4 regions of the Arthrobacter sp. AK01 genome follow, and region 3 is predicted to be linked to each of the others. Evidence: riboswitches for the same ligand, from Rfam matches in the RefSeq annotation. Region 3 holds a riboswitch; each other region holds the start of a gene.
The links. A riboswitch is a leader RNA that binds a small molecule or an ion and turns the genes downstream of it on or off. The one in region 3 is predicted to bind S-adenosylmethionine.
Positions count from the first base shown of each region.

Region 1: linked by a shared signal. The riboswitch ahead of LN996_RS18075 (hypothetical protein) and the one ahead of LN996_RS01960 (DUF1737 domain-containing protein) in region 3 are both predicted to bind S-adenosylmethionine.
Region 2: linked by a shared signal. The riboswitch ahead of LN996_RS00725 (aminotransferase class V-fold PLP-dependent enzyme) and the one ahead of LN996_RS01960 (DUF1737 domain-containing protein) in region 3 are both predicted to bind S-adenosylmethionine.
Region 4: linked by a shared signal. The riboswitch ahead of LN996_RS14320 (homoserine O-acetyltransferase) and the one ahead of LN996_RS01960 (DUF1737 domain-containing protein) in region 3 are both predicted to bind S-adenosylmethionine.

Region 1 covers NZ_JAJOHP010000059.1:11,633-16,019, forward strand. The annotation lists gene LN996_RS18065 (helix-turn-helix domain-containing protein) at 1-246, opposite strand, end outside; gene LN996_RS18070 (sodium:solute symporter) at 513-2,048, shown strand; SAM riboswitch class IV at 2,163-2,282, shown strand; gene LN996_RS18075 (hypothetical protein) at 2,299-2,625, shown strand; gene LN996_RS18080 (hypothetical protein) at 2,622-2,810, opposite strand; gene LN996_RS18085 (VIT1/CCC1 transporter family protein) at 3,042-4,232, shown strand; gene LN996_RS18090 (matrixin family metalloprotease) at 4,318-4,387, shown strand, end outside.
Region 2 covers NZ_JAJOHP010000001.1:163,937-168,323, forward strand. The annotation lists gene LN996_RS00715 (metal-dependent transcriptional regulator) at 1-13, opposite strand, end outside; gene LN996_RS00720 (class I SAM-dependent methyltransferase) at 23-847, opposite strand; gene LN996_RS00725 (aminotransferase class V-fold PLP-dependent enzyme) at 961-2,370, opposite strand; SAM riboswitch class IV at 2,403-2,516, opposite strand; gene hisN (histidinol-phosphatase) at 2,702-3,514, opposite strand; gene LN996_RS00735 (ribosome small subunit-dependent GTPase A) at 3,569-4,387, opposite strand, start outside.
Region 3 covers NZ_JAJOHP010000003.1:91,263-95,649, reverse strand. The annotation lists gene LN996_RS01970 (NtaA/DmoA family FMN-dependent monooxygenase) at 1-1,180, opposite strand, end outside; gene LN996_RS01965 (SulP family inorganic anion transporter) at 1,317-3,020, shown strand; SAM riboswitch class IV at 3,107-3,218, shown strand; gene LN996_RS01960 (DUF1737 domain-containing protein) at 3,232-3,498, shown strand; gene LN996_RS01955 (rhodanese-like domain-containing protein) at 3,495-3,905, shown strand; gene LN996_RS01950 (O-succinylhomoserine sulfhydrylase) at 3,906-4,387, shown strand, end outside.
Region 4 covers NZ_JAJOHP010000038.1:18,466-22,852, reverse strand. The annotation lists gene LN996_RS14330 (winged helix DNA-binding domain-containing protein) at 1-227, shown strand, start outside; gene LN996_RS14325 (DUF2076 domain-containing protein) at 289-693, shown strand; gene LN996_RS14320 (homoserine O-acetyltransferase) at 716-1,837, opposite strand; SAM riboswitch class IV at 1,852-1,968, opposite strand; gene LN996_RS14315 (bifunctional o-acetylhomoserine/o-acetylserine sulfhydrylase) at 2,132-3,472, opposite strand; gene LN996_RS14310 (VOC family protein) at 3,675-4,313, shown strand.

The DNA.
Region 1 (4,387 bases), on a different contig from region 3:
GGTCAAGTGCGTCTCCGGGGCTGCGAACAAGTCCCCCACCGATACCGACAGGACCTGGCACAGGGTGACCAAGGAAGCGACCGACGGCGATGTCAGGTCGCGCTCCACACGGCTGAGGAAGCCCTTGGTCAGCCCGGTAGCGTCCGCCACTTGCTCGATGGTGAGGCGCTGCGCCTGCCGGGCTGCGCGGATTCTGGAACCGATGGCAACGGGAACATTGCTCGGTTCAACGGGTAGAGCCTTCATTCACGAACCTTTCAGGCCTGTCATGTGGCCCTGTCATTGGAGCAATAGTAGCCGGGAGACAGGCCAACAAGGCCAGAATCCGCGGAACCATGACCAAAGCATCTTGACTGTTACTCCGATCACAACATATCCTCATAGGCAACAAGTGTTGTCTGTGAGGCACACAACACATCCCCAATCTCCAATCATCAGCACAGAGACTTCGACGCTTCGCAGGAGTATCGTCGAAAACCCCAACCTCCGTGCATCAGCTCCAAGGACCTCTCATGGAATCTTCGGCTATTAACATCGCAATCGTGGTGGTGTACCTGCTCGCCATGCTGGCATTCGGCTGGTGGGGCAAGTCCCGCACCAAGAACAACAGCGACTTCCTGGTGGCCGGCCGCCGCCTGGGCCCCTTCCTTTACACCGGCACCATGGCCGCAGTGGTCCTCGGTGGCGCATCCACCGTGGGCGGCGTCGGCCTCGGCTACAAGTTCGGCATCTCCGGCATGTGGCTGGTTGTGGCAATCGGCTCGGGCGTGCTGCTGCTCAGCCTCCTGTTCGCAGGCACCATCCAGCGCCTGAAGATCTACACGGTCTCCCAGATGCTGAGCCTTCGCTACGGCAGCAAGGCCACGCAGACCTCCGGAATCGTGATGCTGGCGTACACGCTGATGCTGTGTGCCACGTCCACCGGCGCTTACGCCACCATCTTCGTGGTCCTCTTCGATTGGGAACGCTGGCTGGCCATCGCAGTTGGCGGCGCGATCGTGCTCGTCTACTCGACCATCGGCGGTATGTGGTCCATCACCCTGGCCGACCAGGTCCAGTTCATCATCAAGACCGTAGGCATCTTCTTCCTGATGCTCCCGTTCGTCATGAACGCAGCCGGCGGCATGGACGGCATCCGTGAGCGCCTCGACGCAAGCTTCTTCCAGATCGACGGCATTGGTGTCCAGACGATCATCACCTACTTCGTGGTGTACACGCTCGGCCTCCTGATCGGCCAGGACATCTGGCAGCGCGTCTTCACCGCCAAGACCCCCACCGTCGCACGCTGGGGCGGCGCCACCGCAGGTGTCTACTGCATCCTTTACGGCATCGCCGGGGCCCTGATCGGCCTGGCTGCCCGCGTAGCGCTCCCGGACATCGACGTCGCCAACCTCGGCAAGGACGTGGTTTACGCAGAGGTAGCAACGCACATCCTGCCTGTCGGCATCGGCGGCCTGGTCATGGCCGCAGCTGTTGCAGCAATGATGTCCACCGCATCCGGAGCCCTGATTGCCGCGGCAACGGTGGCACGTGCAGACGTCGTCCCGTTCGTGGCCAGCTGGTTCGGCAAGACCATCAACACTGATGACACGGAGAACCCCGAGCACGACGTCAAGGCCAACCGCTACTGGGTACTTGGCCTCGGTATCGTAGCCGTGCTGATTTCCATGGCTGCGCAGGACGTGGTTGTCGCCCTCACCATCGCCTACGACATCCTGGTAGGTGGCCTCCTGGTGGCAATCCTGGGCGGCCTGGTGTGGAAGCGCGGCACGGGCATCGCCGCCGCGTGGTCCATGGCAGTGGGCTCGGTGCTGACGCTTGTCCTGCTGATCTTCTTCGCCGTTGGAGTCATTCCCAGCGCTGACGGCGTCTACGCCAACGAGCCGATCTACTTCGGCCTCGCGGCTTCCTTCATCGCCTACGTAGTGATCTCGCTGCTCACCCCGCCCACGGATCCCGCGGTCCGCGAAGCATGGGACAAGCGCGTCGCAGGTGCTGTCTCGGAAGAGCTGCCGCCGGAGGCCCACCCGGTCAGCAGCCACAAGTAAAAGTGCACGGCAAGTAACAGAGCAACGTTCGACGGCGGCGCCACCCCTTTTCGGGGAGGCGTCGCCGTTGTTTCGTCCCCTGGAAGAACGCCCGGTGGGGTAGGGTTGTCCCAGCTTCAAGAGATGTGGTGCCAAGCTCCGACTGGCCACACACCAACCCCATGTTCACGGGTGGTTCGGATGAGGAAGCGGCCCGTCCCGGACCAGAGACAACCGAGCGGGCAAGAGCACTCCACTGAGGAGCAGTCCCTTGCCGTACCAAGGCGATACCACCCAGGCATCCACGCCGGCCGCAAGTGCGCCGGCCACAGGAACCCCTGCCAAAACCGCAGCCCGCACGGTCACGGTGATTCCCGCCGTCGACCTTTTCCTGGGCACGGTGACCATCATCTCCAACGCCGGTACGGCGCGGTTTGGGCATCCCGAACCGCACTTGATCACCCGGGCCCTGACGCAGGCTGTCCGGCCGACGCAATGGTGTGCGGCCTCAAGGACCCTGACGGTGACCGTTGCTGCCGCCGGAAAGCGCGAGGGCGTGCAGCGGCACTTCCCTCTCTGCCCGTGGGAGCAGGCCTAGTTCCCTTCGTCCTCCTCGCGGAAGTCCTCGGTTTCATCGATCGGGACGACGCGTTCGTCGTCCTCCGGGGCGTCCACCTCTTCCACCCAGGCTTCGTCCACTTCCTGATCCTCGGCGTAGTCATAGGCTGGGTCCGACTCGATGGTCGCCCGCGGGTGGCTGGCGTGTGATTCGGTGGTGTCCATAATGCAACCTCCGTCTCGTGGGCCGGTCAAAGCCCGGTAACCGGAAAACGGGGAGCTCCCCGCTCCTGTCCTTCCATCTGAGCACCGCCTCAGTCGAGGGTCAAGGGTGCCCGGAATTACGGTGCGCCGAACATTCCAGTTGAGGAATACCAGCCAAAAATCCCCGCCAATAAGCGGTAGTGTGGGGCGTGCAATGGGGCCGAAACCACCCCACCCAGCACAGGAGAGAAAGTGCAACAGCACCAGGAATCCCCCGGTTCGTCGAGCCCGGCTCCGGACCCCGCCACCGAAAACACGGCCCCCGAAACAACGGCCGTCGCCAGCGTAGCCTCGAAAAATGATGCATCCCCGTCGTCCTCGGACATCCGCCGCTGGCGTCAGTATCTGGCCGATGAGCGCGCCGAGGCTGCCGTCTATCGCGAACTCGCCCAGAGGCGCGACGGCGAAGAACGCCAAATCCTCCTGGCCCTGGCCGAAGCCGAAGGGCGTCACGAGGCCCACTGGCTCAAGCTCCTGGGCGAGCACGCCGGAATGCCCAAGGCCGCCTCAACCCGCAGCCAGTTCCTGGGCTTCCTGGCCCGCAACTTCGGGTCGGTCTTTGTACTGGCCCTGGCCCAACGAGCCGAAGGCCGCTCCCCCTACGGCACCGAACCGGCGGCAACAGCAGCCATGGTGGCCGATGAGCAGATCCACGAAGAAGTGGTCCGGGGCCTGGCCACGCGTGGACGCAACAGGCTCTCCGGCACTTTCCGCGCTGCTGTCTTCGGCGCAAACGATGGCTTGGTCAGCAACCTTTCGCTGGTCATGGGCATGGCCGCAACCGGCGTGCCCAGCCCTGTCGTGCTGATGAGCGGCGTCGCAGGCCTGTTGGCCGGGGCGTTGTCCATGGGCGCCGGCGAGTACGTTTCCGTGCGCTCCCAGCGGGAATTGCTTAACGCCACGTTGCCCACTCAGGCCACGCTCACAGCAGCACCTTCGTTGGACATCGAGCACAACGAGCTGGTTCTTGTGTACTTGGCTCGGGGCATGACCCACGAAGCCGCCGAACACCGCGCCGCCGAACGCATGGGCGTCTTCAGCTGCGACTGCGACCCCAGCCTCTCCCTGCAGCCAGAGAAGCCGGCCACCGATGAGCACGAATCCGTCGGTTCGGCGTGGGGCGCCGCGTTGTCCAGCTTCTGCTTCTTCGCCTCGGGCGCCATCGTGCCCATCCTGCCGTTCATTTTCGGCATGACGGGTGTGGCTGCTTTGCTGGTAGCCGGCGTGCTGGTGGGCATCGCGCTCCTGGCGACCGGCGCCGTCGTGGGCTTGCTGTCCGGAACGTCGCCGCTGAGCCGCGGGTTGCGGCAACTCGCCATTGGTCTTGGAGCAGCGGCTGCCACCTATGGGCTGGGCCTGGTGTTCGGCGCAACGATCGTCTAAGTTTGGACGCCTCCCTCCGCAGCCCGTAATGTTGGTTCGTCCTCCGCGCTGCCCCGCGTGACCAGGGCGTGAGGAATGGAGAACCGTGGACTCGGAGCGGGAAACGCGTGCGCCAAAGCACCGACGTGCGGCAACTGCCTGGCGGGTCCTTCGCG
Region 2 (4,387 bases), on a different contig from region 3:
TACTGGTCTTCACAACCCAAGCCTACCGTGGCAGGGCGCGGTGAACCTTGACCGCCCGCCAGGTTTGCGTCACGTAGGGCAACTGGACGGTCCCCCCTGGCGCGTGCGCAAGGTGGTCGTACAGATACCACTCGAGGTTTCCCATGACTTTCGCCCGCGTTGCTTCGTTGGCCCGGAGGTAGTAACTGCGCGACTTGGTCAGCTCCATGATCTCTTCGGGCGTGGTGGGGTCCGCCCACGCCGTGAGGTTGCTCTGCAACCCGGCGAACTCCGGACCGATGGCAGGCCGGAAGCCAGGTTTGTGGACATCTCCGGCGTGCATGATGCGCGAAAGCCTGTGGACCCACGGAACCGACGTATCCAACTGGTTCCAGATCAGTCCCAGGATTCCCTGCGGGCGCAGGATCCGGGAGATTTCGGTGCTGGCGGGGAGGGGGTCGCACCAGTGCCAGGCCTGGGCAACGCTGACGACGTCGAATGCTGAGTCCGCCAGCCCAGTTGCCTCGGCCGTACCCTCCACTGCGCTGACCTGCGGATACCTCTTCCGCAGTTGTTCCAACATGTCAGTGGAAGGATCGACGGCGGCCACCTCAAGTCCGCGTTCGAGGAGGAGGGCAGTGAACTTTCCGGTACCTGCTCCAATGTCCGCAGCTGTCTCTGCTCTATCGGGAAGGAGCCACGTCAGGGAGTCTGCGGGGTAGCCGGGCCGCACGCGATCATAGTGCTCACCGCCGTCTTGAAAGCTCTGGCCGAGTTCTTGCCGACGTGTGGCATGGAGTTTCGGACCGCGCGGTCCAGCCGGTCCGGGAATGCCGGGCTGTCCGTTTGATGGAGCCGGAGAACGCAATGCCACGCAAAGACTCCTTCACAGGGTCGCCAAAATATACCCTACGAATTTACCGCAGCAGCGGGAGAGCTTGGATCTCGGGGTTAGCCGCGTCCCTGGTCCACGGTGGGGTTCTAGTCCACGGTGCAGGGAGCAGCGCCGGCAGTGCCGGGTGTGTTGGGAGCCCATTCCGGGTAGGTTCGGTGGTCATTGGCAGGTACCCAGCGGCCCTCGTCCACCACGTAGTCCCAACCCAGCCCGTTGCGCTTGAGTTCATCGATGCCTGCCAGCAGCCTCGTGGCGTCCTCCAACCGGGAGCCGACGCCAAAGCTGGCACGCAAGGAGCCTGAGGGCAGGCCGAGCCGCTTGAGCAGGGGGTGGGCGCAGAAGCGTCCGTCCCGGAGACCAACGCCGTGCTCCGCCGCCAGATACGCGGCGACCAACCCGGCGTCGAATCCTTCCACGGAGAAATTGACGACGCCAATGGTGTCTTCGGAGTCGCTGAAGATCCTGTGGACCGTCACGCCATCGATGGCCTCCAGGCCGTCCACCAGGTAGGAACGGATGGCTGCTTCATGGGCGTGCCACGCCTCTTGGTCCAGTCCGGCGAGGACCTGCGTGGCGCGGGCGAGGGTTGCCGCACCCAGGACGTTGGGCGAGCCACCCTCGTGGCGGGCGGGACCGGTTGCCCAGCTGACGGAGTCCAGGCGGGCTTCACGGACGGCCCCGCCGCCGGCCAGGTGCGGCGTTCCGGCGTCGAGCCAATCCGGGCGACCAACCACGACACCAGCGCCGAACGGTGCGTACAGCTTGTGTCCGGAGAAGACGATGTAGTCGACGTCCGCCTCGGTGATGTTGATCCGGCGGTGCGGTGCGAGCTGGGCCGCGTCCACCACGATACGGGCGCCGTATTCGTGGGCCAGGGAAGCTAGTTGCGCGATGGGAAGGATTTCGCCGGTGACGTTCGAGGCACCTGTCACGGCAAGCAGGCTTACTCCGCCCTGGGCCAACTCCGTGCGGAGCCTGTCCAGTGTTGCTGTCAAGGTAGACGCTGCGACGACGCTGCGGTGCGGGACACCCTGCCATGGAAGGAGGTTGGCGTGGTGTTCGATGTCCAAATACAGGACTTCGCCCGTCGGTAGGCTGTCAACCTGCGGGAGGCATCCCGCGAGAAGATTCAAGGAGTCGGTGGTATTACGGGTGAAGATCACGGAGTCGTCGGGGCGTCCTCCGACGAATTCACGGACGATGTTCCGCGAATTTTCGTAGACAGACGTGCTGATCTGGGACGCATAACCCGCACCGCGGTGAACGCTCGCATAGTACGGCAGGACTTCGTTGAGGTATGCAGAAACGATGGTCAGGGCAGGCGCCGATGCTCCGTAATCGAGGTTGGCGTACCGAACATGCCCGCCCTGGATCAGCGGAGCCTGTAACTCTGCACCCGTGACTGCGGAGAGCGGCCTTGAAGCGGCGGCAGCCTGCGCCGGGGTTTCTTCGGCAAGAGAAGGAATGATGTTTGAGTCGAACGTGACAGTGCTCATGGGACCTCACTCAAGAGGGACCCCCATAGGGGGATCCGCGCTTGCCGCATCCGTTCCGGACCGGCCGGGTCGTCACCCGGGGCACCCCACCGCGAATGGAGGGTTGCCGGCCAGCAAACCGGGGTTTAGCGCTGGCACTCGTGACCTGTAAAAAGGTTAGGGCACTGCCCGGGACCGCTCCAAAGCTGATTCGCATTGTTAAGCGCTTTGTTACGTCGGTGGCCGAATGAGGTGATCCGGCGAAGAAAAAACGGCGGACACCCCCAAAGGGGGGAATCCGCCGTCGAAAATTCGGAAAACGCGCGCGGCCGCGACCGTCCGCAACTGTGCCTTAGAGGAGGTCGTCCAGCCCCGGGTTGAGCCGTTTGAGGACCTCGGAGTGCAGGATCGAGTTGGTGGCCAGGGCGTTGCCGCCGAAGGGGCCGTCTTCGCCTTCCAAGGAAGTAAAACGGCCACCGGCCTCGGTAACGATCGGGACGAGTGCTGCCATGTCGTAGAGGTTCAACTCCGGCTCGCAGGCGATGTCCACGGCGCCTTCGGCCACCAGACAGTAGGACCAGAAGTCACCGTAGGCTCGGGTTCGCCAGATGTCTTCGGTGAGCCCCATGAACTCGTCGAGGTTTCCTCGCTGCTTCCACCCGGACAGGCTTGAATACGACATCGAAGCGTCGGCCAACCGGGAAACGTTCGAGACCTTCAGGCGCGTAGCGGACGCGAGGGAGCGGCCCATGTAGGCGCCCATGTCCTTGGCCGCCCACCAGCGCTTGCCCAATGCCGGTGCGCTGACGACGCCGACAACAGGTTCTCCCTCGTCAACGAGGGCGATCAACGTTGCCCAGACCGGCACGCCGCGGACGAAGTTCTTGGTCCCGTCAATGGGATCTATGATCCAACGCCGTGAGCCATGGCCGCTGCTGCCAAACTCCTCGCCCAGGACGGCGTCCCTCGGCCGGGAGCGGGACAGCTGACCCCTGATTGCTTCCTCAGCGGCCTTGTCGGCATCGGTGACTGGTGTGAGGTCTGGCTTGGTTTCGATCTGCAGGTCCAGTGCCTTGAAGCGGTCCATGGTCTGGGCGTCGACTGAATCAGCGAGGACGTGGGCAAGGCGCAGGTCATCGTTGTAGGTGGAAACGGGATGGGTCATGCCACCAAACTATCCTGAATCATCAGCTGCGGTGGGGACGTGGCGCCGTAAGGATCAGTTGACGGTGCCCAGTTCCTTGGCCTCTTTGGCTTCAAGCCGGGGGTCCGCACCCAGCAGGCGGCGCAAGGAAGCCAGCCGGGCCACACCGGAGGGCCCTGCATGGCCTTCGTTCACCCAGGGATCCAGGCCGCAATTGATGGCTGTGGCGTCATGCTTGCAGCCACGCTCGCAGGCTTCCGTGCCGGGCTCAAGGTCAGGGAACGAATGCAGGATCCGGTCCGGATCCACGTGCGCAAGACCAAAGGAGCGGATGCCGGGGGTGTCGATGATCCAGCTGCCGGACGGGGCATCGGCAAGTTTCAGGGCCAAGGCAGACGACGAGGTATGCCGTCCACGGCCCGTCACGGCATTGACGCCGCCCGTGGCTCGTTCCGCCCCCGTCAAAGCATTGACCATGGTGGATTTGCCGACGCCTGAGTGGCCGAGCATGACGGTCACCTTGCCGCCGAGGTGGGAGCGCAGCTGGGCCACGGCGTCCCTGTCCAAACGTGCTGATAATCCGTCATCCGAACGCGCGTCAATACCGCTGGCTTCAGTGTCCGCTGTGCGGCTGATGATCACGGGGAAGTCCAGGCTGAGGTAGTTGGCGAGCAATTCCGCCGGATCCTTGACGTCCGCTTTGGTGATGAGCAGCAGCGGCTCTATGCCGGCGTCGTACGCTGCCACCAAGGCGCGGTCGATGAACCCGGTGCGCGGTTCGGGGTTGGCGGCAGCAACAACCACCACCAGCTGATCGGCGTTGGCCACAACCACCCGTTCGATGGGGTCAGTGTCGTCGGCGCTGCGACGCAGCAGGGTGCGGCGTTCTTCAAC
Region 3 (4,387 bases):
TCGACTCGAGGTAGTCGGCAATTTCGCCGACCGTGCCGATGATCGAGTCTCCCGCTCCGCCACTGCGCGCCTGCAGGATCTGGCGCAGCGTGGACCCCGGAGGCGCCGCTTTGGCGAAGTGTTCCAGTGTCCCTTGGTTGCTGTTGGTGCTCAGTTCCGGAAGGGGTGCGTCGAGGTCGAACTGTTTGAAGTCGATCACGGACAGGTAGGAGATGGAGTTGAGCTGGCTGTCGATGTCGCGCTGGGTAAGCTCACGACGCCGGGCCCGCAATTCCCCGGCCTCGGCCGCAGAACCAACCACGGTGGGCTTCAGGACGAAAAGCACCTTGACGTCGTCGGGGTTCCTGCCGGCTTTGGCAGCCTCCGCACGGATCGAGTCACGGTAGGACTTCATCCCGTCAACGCCACGGGCCAGGGCAATGGCCACATCAGCGTGTCCGCCCGCGAACGCCTTGCCCCGGGGAGAGGCACCGGCCTGCACCAGCACGGGTTCCTCCGGCAGCGGCGCCGTGTTCAGCGGACCGCGGACTTTGAAGAAGTCGCCCTGGTGGTTGATCGGGTGAACTTTGCTGTGGTCCGCGAATACTCCGGCGTCCACATCCTCAAGAACAGCGCCAGGCTCCCAGCTCCGCCAAAGCCGCCTGACGACGTCAACGAACTCCTCCGCCTTTTCGTAGCGAAGATCGTGCTCGATCTGCTGGTCCAGCCCGTAATTCTGCGCGGCGAGGTCACTGCCCGAGGTAACGACGTTCCACCCCAGCTGCCCCTCGGAAAAATGCTGCAACGTCGCGAGGAGACGGGCGGCCGTGAAGGGCGGGTAGAAGGAAGCGCTGACCGTCGGCACGATGCCCAGGTGTTCGGTGGCGGCGAGAAGGTACGGGACCAATGCCAGCGGATCATGTTTGGGCGCGAAGGACGCGTGGGCCAAGGACACCTCGGCCGAACCGCCATACGTATCAGGAACCGTGAGCGAGTCCTCGATGATGAACAGGTCCAGGCCGGATCGTTCAAACGCCCGGACGGCCTCCTGGTACAGGGCGGGTTTTTCCAGTCGTAGCCCAGGCCGTAGCCGGGCGTACCCCAGCCCTGGACACCGAATCCGTGGCCCACAAACCATCCAAAGTGCAGCATGGGCTTGAGTGTAGAACTGCTCTGTCCGTTCACCACGACCTGATTTCATGCGAAGTTACAGGGGGTCGTACTGGGTCAATTATGCTCCCGGGACGTCACAATTGGACGTGCCCCGGCCCCTCCCGGTTTCCACATACAGCGGTCACCTTGTTCCGCAGACAGGAGGCGTCGGGAATGATCGCTGTATGAGTGCATCAACCGCCCGCCCTTCGGCCAAAGACAGGCTGTCCAGCGTCTGGGCCCTCAAGGGTTACAAGCGTGAATGGCTGCGGCATGACATCATCGCGGGCGCCGCGCTGTTTGCCCTGCTGGTGCCCGCCGGGATGGCTTATGCGCAGGCAGCCGGGCTTCCACCTGTTACCGGACTCTACGCGACCGTTGTGCCGTTGCTCGCCTACGCCGTCGTTGGGCCTTCCCGCATCCTTGTCCTGGGACCCGACTCGGCCCTGGCCCCGCTGATCGCCGCGGCGATTGTGCCGCTGGCGGCGGGAAGCAGCGGGAAGTCGGTGGCATTGGCAGGACTCTTGGCCGTCCTGGTGGGTGCCTTCATGCTCGCGGGCTCAGCCTTGAAGCTCGGGGCAGTCACGGGCCTGCTGTCCAAACCGATCCGGCTTGGGTACCTCAACGGGATCGCCCTTTTGGTAGCGCTCTCGCAGCTGCCGGCGTTCCTGGGGATTGAGGCCGACGGCGACATCTGGCACAAGCTCGCGAAGGTCACCACTGGGGTGCTGGGCGGCGAGGTCAACATCACCGCGCTGCTGCTGGGCGTGGCCTCGCTGGCATTGATCTGGGTCCCAAGGGTCCTGAAATGGAAGGTTCCGGGCGTCCTGCTGGCGGTGGTTGGCTCCTGCGTTGCGACGGCGGTCTGGGGCCTCAACGACGACGTCAAGGTCACCGGGGAATTGCCCCAGGGCCTGCCGATGCCCGCGCTTGGCGGCATTGGCTGGGCAGACGCGTTAACGTTGCTGCCCGCCGCTGCCGGCATTGCGCTCATGGTCTTCGCGGATACGGGAGTGCTGTCCCAAACCCTGGCCGCGAAGGAAGGCAAGCGGGTGTCCGGCAACCGGGAGATGGCAGCGCTCGGGGCGGCCAATGCTGCCACCGGCTTGCTGGGGGGATTCCCGATCTCCGGCAGCGCCTCCCGAACCCCTGTCGCCGTGGACGCTGGTGCCAAGTCCCAGATGACCGGCGTTGTGGGAGCGGTGCTGGTGCTGGCCTTCATGCTGTTGGCTCCGGGCGTGACCGCGTATCTGCCTTCGGCAACTCTGGCCGCCGTCGTGATTGCGGCGGCGATTGCCTTGGCCGATCCAGCAGGCGTCCGGCGGCTCCTGAGCATGAGCCGGAGTGAATCCGTAGTAATGCTCGCCGCGTTCCTGGGAGTTCTCACAGTGGGCGTTCTCCAGGGCATCGTCGTAGCCGTAGCCTTGGCGCTCCTGGATTTCGTACGCAGGGCGTGGGACCCGTATCGAACAGAGCTCGGCTCCGAGGAGGGCCTGCCCGGCTACCACGACCTCGAGAGGCACCCTGGTGCCGAACGCATCCCCGGCCTCCTGATTTTGCGCTTCGATGCGCCCCTGTTCTTCGGGAACGGACAGGTCCTGGCAACCTTCGTTCGCGAGCAACTGGACGAATCCCTTGACGAGGGCGAACATCCCATTACCCACGTCGTCCTCGCCGCTGAGCCCATCACCGGGATCGACACCACAGCCCTGGACGATCTGGTCACGCTGGACGAATGGCTCGCAAGCAAAGGCGTGGACTTGGTGTTCGCCGAGCTCAAAGGACCGGTGAAGGACAAGTTGATCCGCTTGGGCACAGCGGCCCGTTTCACACCCGCCCATTTCTTCCCCACTGTCGGGGCTGCGGTGCGCGCGCTCAGGCGCGAATAGCTCCAGCCTCTCCGATTACGCAACATGACGAGGGTGCAGGTACGTGCAAGTGCAGCCCGACGCCCGCGGATGTTACGTTTTTCTTGAGTAATGAGTACCAGCGCAAAGCCCTGACTTGCTGGTCGGCAACCCTCTCTCCGGCGGGGTGCCTCAGGTGACTACTCGGCGTATCGACAACTCGAACTGCAAGCGTGACTGAGGAGCACCAGCAATGCCTGAACCCACTGAAGAAAAACTCTCTTACCGCCTGATTACAGGCCCGGATACCCGTGATTTCTGCGAGCGTATCCACAACTCGCTGGCAGAAGGCTACGTACTCCACGGCAGCCCGGCCGCCACATTCAATGGCACCGACGTCATCGTTGCCCAGGCCGTCGTCCTTCCGGCCGCGATTGCCACTGCGGATGCCGCCGTCGCCAACGCCGTTGACCAGTTGGAGAACTACGACGACGAAGAAGCATTCGAGGGCCACGCATGAGCTACGCAGGTGACCTGACCCCGCAGGACGCGTGGGCCAAGCTTGAAGAAGGCGCCATCCTGGTGGATGTACGCACCGAGGGCGAGTGGGCCCACATCGGTATCCCGGACACCAAGGCAACCGAGAACGATCCCCTGTTCATCCAGTGGAACCTCGCTGGCGGCATCCCCAATTCCCGTTTCATCGAGGACCTGCAGCAGCAGGCGCCCGAGGACGACACCGTGGAGCTCGTCTTCATTTGCCGCTCGGGCCAGCGCTCAATCTCCGCCGCCATCGCTGCAACGCAGGCCGGTTTCACTGCCTATAACGTCCTTGAGGGCTTCGAAGGCGAACCGGACCGCTACGGGGAGCGCACGGTCAATGGTTGGAAGAACCGTGGCCTGCCGACGAATCTGGGGACCGAGTAAGTGACGTTCAATCCCGACGCCGCCGGCTGGAGCCCTGACACCCAGGCCGTCCGCGGCGGCCTTGACCGCACAAATTTCCAGGAAACGGCCGAACCCGTGTTCCTGAACTCCGGCTTCGTTTACGAATCCGCCGCAGCTGCCGAACGGGCCTTCACCGGTGAGGACGAACGTTTCGTCTACTCCCGCTATGGCAACCCTTCCGTGGCCACGTTCCAGGAGCGCTTGCGCCTGCTCGAAGGAACCGAGGCATGCTTCGCCACCGCGTCCGGTATGTCCGCAGTCTTCACCGCCTTGGGTGCGCTGTTGGCTGCCGGTGACCGCGTTGTTGCTGCCCGTTCCTTGTTCGGCTCCTGCTTCGTGATCCTGAACGAGATCCTCCCGCGGTGGGGCGTCGAGACCGTTTTTGTGGACGGCCCGGACCTGGACCAGTGGCGTGAGGCCCTCTCGGAACCGACCACCGCGGTCTTCTTCGAATCGCCGTC
Region 4 (4,387 bases), on a different contig from region 3:
ATTACCTGGGCGGGACTGCTCCATATTTCCCCGAGGACAACGGACCCCTGCACGTGGTCCTGCTGAACGGCAGACTGGCCGGTTGGTGGCGTCATGGCTTCTCCGGCGGGGCTTGTGAGTTGGACGTGCGCATGAACCGGCCGGCAACGCCGGAGCAGCAGGCCGCACTTGAGGCCGAGGCGGAGCGCTATGGCCGGTTCCTGGGAATGGACACCAAGCTGGTGTGACGTCGCCGAGTCGATTTCAGCAGCAGGGCTAAGCTGGGAGAAGACCTAGGAGGCCTGCACTGTGAACAATCTGATCTTCTGGATCATCGTCTGCTCGTGGCTGATCCCACTCGGGATCCGTATGTACAACCGCTCCCGGGCGCGCCGGATCCAGCATGGCGACTTCCGCGGCCCCGGGTACCCGCAGCAGAACCTGCCGGGTCCGGGCTATCCCCCACAGAACTTCCCGCAACAGAACTACCCCGGCTACCCATCCGAGCCGGCCGTCGTCCGCCCCGCGGATGCGCCACCGCAGGCCGGGCCGCCGTCGAGCCCTTCATCCCCTGCGCCGTTCCCGGCATCCAGCGGCTCCGAGCCGCAGGGCTACCGGGCACGGAAGCTGTCAGAACTGGACGCGAAGTTCAGCAACGGCGAGATCGCCATGGAGGACTACATGAAGCAGCGCGCCGACATCATGAACGGCTAAGCCGTTTGATGCGTCCGGAGGCTTAGGCGAAGAACGCCTGGCGAAGTTGGCTTGAAAGCTGCCCGATTTCGGTGAGGAACCCGTCGTGGCCAATGGGTGCCTCAATGACCTGTACCGGCACGTCGGCCGGGAGCGCAGCAGCCAATTCACGCGATTGCGCCGGGAAGTAGAGCCTGTCGCTGTCTACTGCCGCTACGAAAAACTCAGCTGTGGTCCGCGACAACGACGCTTCCAGCGAGCCGCGGCCACGCGTGACGTCATGGGACATCAGGGCCTCGGTGATGGCGATATAGCTGTTGGCATCAAAACGGCGCACCAGCTTTGTCCCTTGGTGGTCCAAATAGCTTTCCACCTGGTAGCGGCCACGCTCCCCCAACACCGCGGCAGCAAGCGGTGTCTCCTGGTGCTGGGCTTGCCGGCCAAAGCGGAAATCCAGCTCCAGTGCCGAGCGGTAGGTGATGTGGGCGATGCGCCGGGCCAGCGCCAGACCGTGCTCGGGCGCAGAGCCGCCGTAGTAGTCGCCGTTGTTGAAGTTCGGGTCCTGCCTGATCGCCAAAGTCTGGGCTTGCGCAAAGGCAATCTGCTCGGCCGTGCTGTAGGCGCCCACCGAGATGACGGCGCAGCGTTTGACGCGGTCCGGGAATGTCACGGCCCACTCGAGTGCCCGGGCGCCGCCCATCGAACCGCCCAACACAGCATGCCAGGCATCGATACCCAGGGCATCAGCCAGTCGCGCTTCGGCCTCCGTGCTGTCGCGCAGGGTGATCAAGGGGAAACGTGAGCCCCAGGGCTTGCCGTCCGGCGCTTCCGACGATGGTCCGGTACTCCCATAGCAGCCACCCACGATGTTGATGGAGATGACGAAGAACTTGTTGGTGTCGATGGTGGCACCAGGCCCCACCAGCTGCTCCCACCAGCCTTCTTCGTCAGTGGCTCCACGGGCGACATGCGTGCTGCCCGTGAGCGCATGCTCGATGAGCACGGCGTTGGACGCGTCCGCGTTCAACCGGCCCCAGGTTTCATACGCCAGGACAACGTCCGGAAGGAGTCCGCCGGCTTCAAGTTCCAGCGGTCCGATCCCGGCATACTTGACGGTTCCGTCTTCTTCTCCGGATTTTGGAAGGGCTGTAGCAGTAATGGTCATTCCTTTGACACCTATCCTCGCGCTTGCCCGTCGCCTTGCGTGCGAACAGGCCAGGTCTTCACCCGGGGCACCCCACCGCGGAGGAGGGTTGCCGGCCAGCAAGCCGGGGCTGTGTGCTGGCACTCATGACCTAATACGAAGAGTCTAGGAAATGCAGGGCGGTTCTGGCGAAGAATGTGACAACAGTGTGACGGTTTGGGCCAGCTTCATTCACGAAGAAGCACCCGGAAGTGCCGCCCGGCGAATAATCGTCGGCGCGGGCGGCGTTCCCGGCGGAGGTGATGAGCTCGGGCGTCAGGCGCCCTTGGCAGCCCTGAATCCGGCTTCGAGGTCGGCGATGATGTCATCGACGTGCTCAATGCCTACGGACAAGCGGACCAGGCCGGGATTGACGCCGGCAGCGACCTGCTGTTCCACCGTCAGCTGGCTGTGAGTGGTGGACGCCGGGTGGATGACCAGGGAACGGACGTCGCCAATGTTGGCGACATGGGAGTGCAGTTCCAATCCGTCCACGAAGCGCTTGCCGGCGTCCACGCCGCCCTTGATGTTGAAGGCAACAATTGCGCCGGTGCCCTTGGGGCCATACTTTCGGCCGCGGTCGTACCACGGGCTGGACGGCAGGCCCGCATAGGCCACCGATTCGACGTCGTCGTGGCTTTCAAGCCACTGGGCAACCTTGGTGGCGTTCGCTACGTGGCGTTCCACGCGCAGGCTCAACGTCTCCAGGCCCTGGGCAATGAGGAAGGCATTGAACGGGGACACAGCCGAGCCAAGGTCGCGAAGCAACTGGACGCGGGCCTTCAGGATGTAGGAAAGGTTGGCACCCAGCGCGCCGTCCTTGCCCAAGTCCCGGGCGTAGACGAGTCCGTTGTAGCTCGGGTCCGGCGTGTTGAAGCCAGGGAAACGCTCCGGGTCCTTGCCGAAGTCGAAGTTGCCGGAGTCCACGATCACTCCGGCGATTGCGGAGCCATGGCCACCCAGGTACTTGGTTGCGGAATGGACCACGATGTCCGCGCCCCACTCGATGGGTCGGATGAGGTACGGCGTGGACAGGGTGTTGTCGACGATCAGGGGCACACCGGCCTCATGTGCCGTACGGGCGATGCCTTCGATATCCAGCACATCCTGGCGGGGGTTGGAAACCACTTCGCCGAAGAACAGCTTGGTGTTCGGCTGGACAGCGTCACGCCATTGGTCCAGGTTGTCAGGATCCTCGACGAACGTGACCGAGATGCCAAACTTCTTCAGCGTGTGCGCCAGCAGGTTGTAGGTACCGCCATACAGGCTGGGGCTCGCTACGATGTGGTCCCCGGCCTCGGCGATATTCAGGATGGCGAATGTCTCGGCAGCCTGGCCGGAGCTGAGCAAGAGTGCACCCAGTCCGCCTTCAAGGCTCGCAACCCGCTGCTCCACGGCATCCTGCGTCGGGTTGCCGATCCGGGTATAGATGGGTGCGAGTTCGGCCAGGGCAAAGCGGTTGGCAGCACTTTCGGCGCTGGGGAACACGAAGGACGTGGTCTGGTAGATCGGCAGCGACCGCGCGCCTGTGGCGGAGTCGGGCTCCTGGCCTGCGTGGATCTGGCGGGTTTCGAAAGACCATCCTTGGGACATGGAGTTCTCCTCTTCATAACGCATGGGTTTGGCGGGAATGTGGTGCGGTGTGAGCTGGGGCCAGTCTAGGAACTGTCCGGAGGCTAGGACAGCTTTGTGACGCCGGTGGAATCTTTCGGTCTTTTCGCGTCCCTCCATGACGCCCACCGTCACGGTTTATACACATCCCACCTTAGTTAGGCTTGACTTAGCTGAGACCCCGATCACAAAGTGCCAAGATGAAGCCATGCGCATGGATCACGTCTCTTACGCCTGTGAACGAGATGGCCTTTTGGCCACTACCGAACGAATTTCCGCGGCATTGGGAGTGGACGCTGTCCGGGGCGGAGTGCACCCGCGCTTCGGTACCCGGAACATGATCATTCCCCTTGCGGATAACAAGTACCTTGAAGTGGTGGAGGTCCTGGACCACCCTGCTTCAGACAAAGCACCATTTGGCCAAGCAGTTCGTGCACGCTCAGCTGCCGGAGGAGGGTGGATGGGCTGGTGCGTCGCTGTTGAGGACCTCGCCCCGTTCGAAGACCGGCTTGGCCGCTCCGCTGTTCCGGGCAACCGCAAGTTCCCGGACGGTCGCGAACTGGTGTGGCAGCAAATCGGAATCCTCGGCTTGATCGCCGATCCCCAGGTCCCGTACCTGCTCAAGTGGGAGGGCGACCCGGCACTGCACCCGTCCAGGATTTACGAGAGCGACGTCAAGATGTCCAGCCTCACCATTGCAGGCTCGGCCGAACGCGTCACCGAGTGGTTGGGCGAGCCGGTGGAAAAGCCGCTTGAGGACGTTGCGGTCCAGTGGATGGCCCCGCACGGGACCCCCGGCATCCTGGCCGTCACCTTCGAAACCGCCTCCGGGGCCGTCACCATCTGACAGCCCCCTCCATCCGGGCCAGTCCCGGGACCGGTCAACCATGTCCGGTAAAACTTCGGCCGCCATCAGCGGGT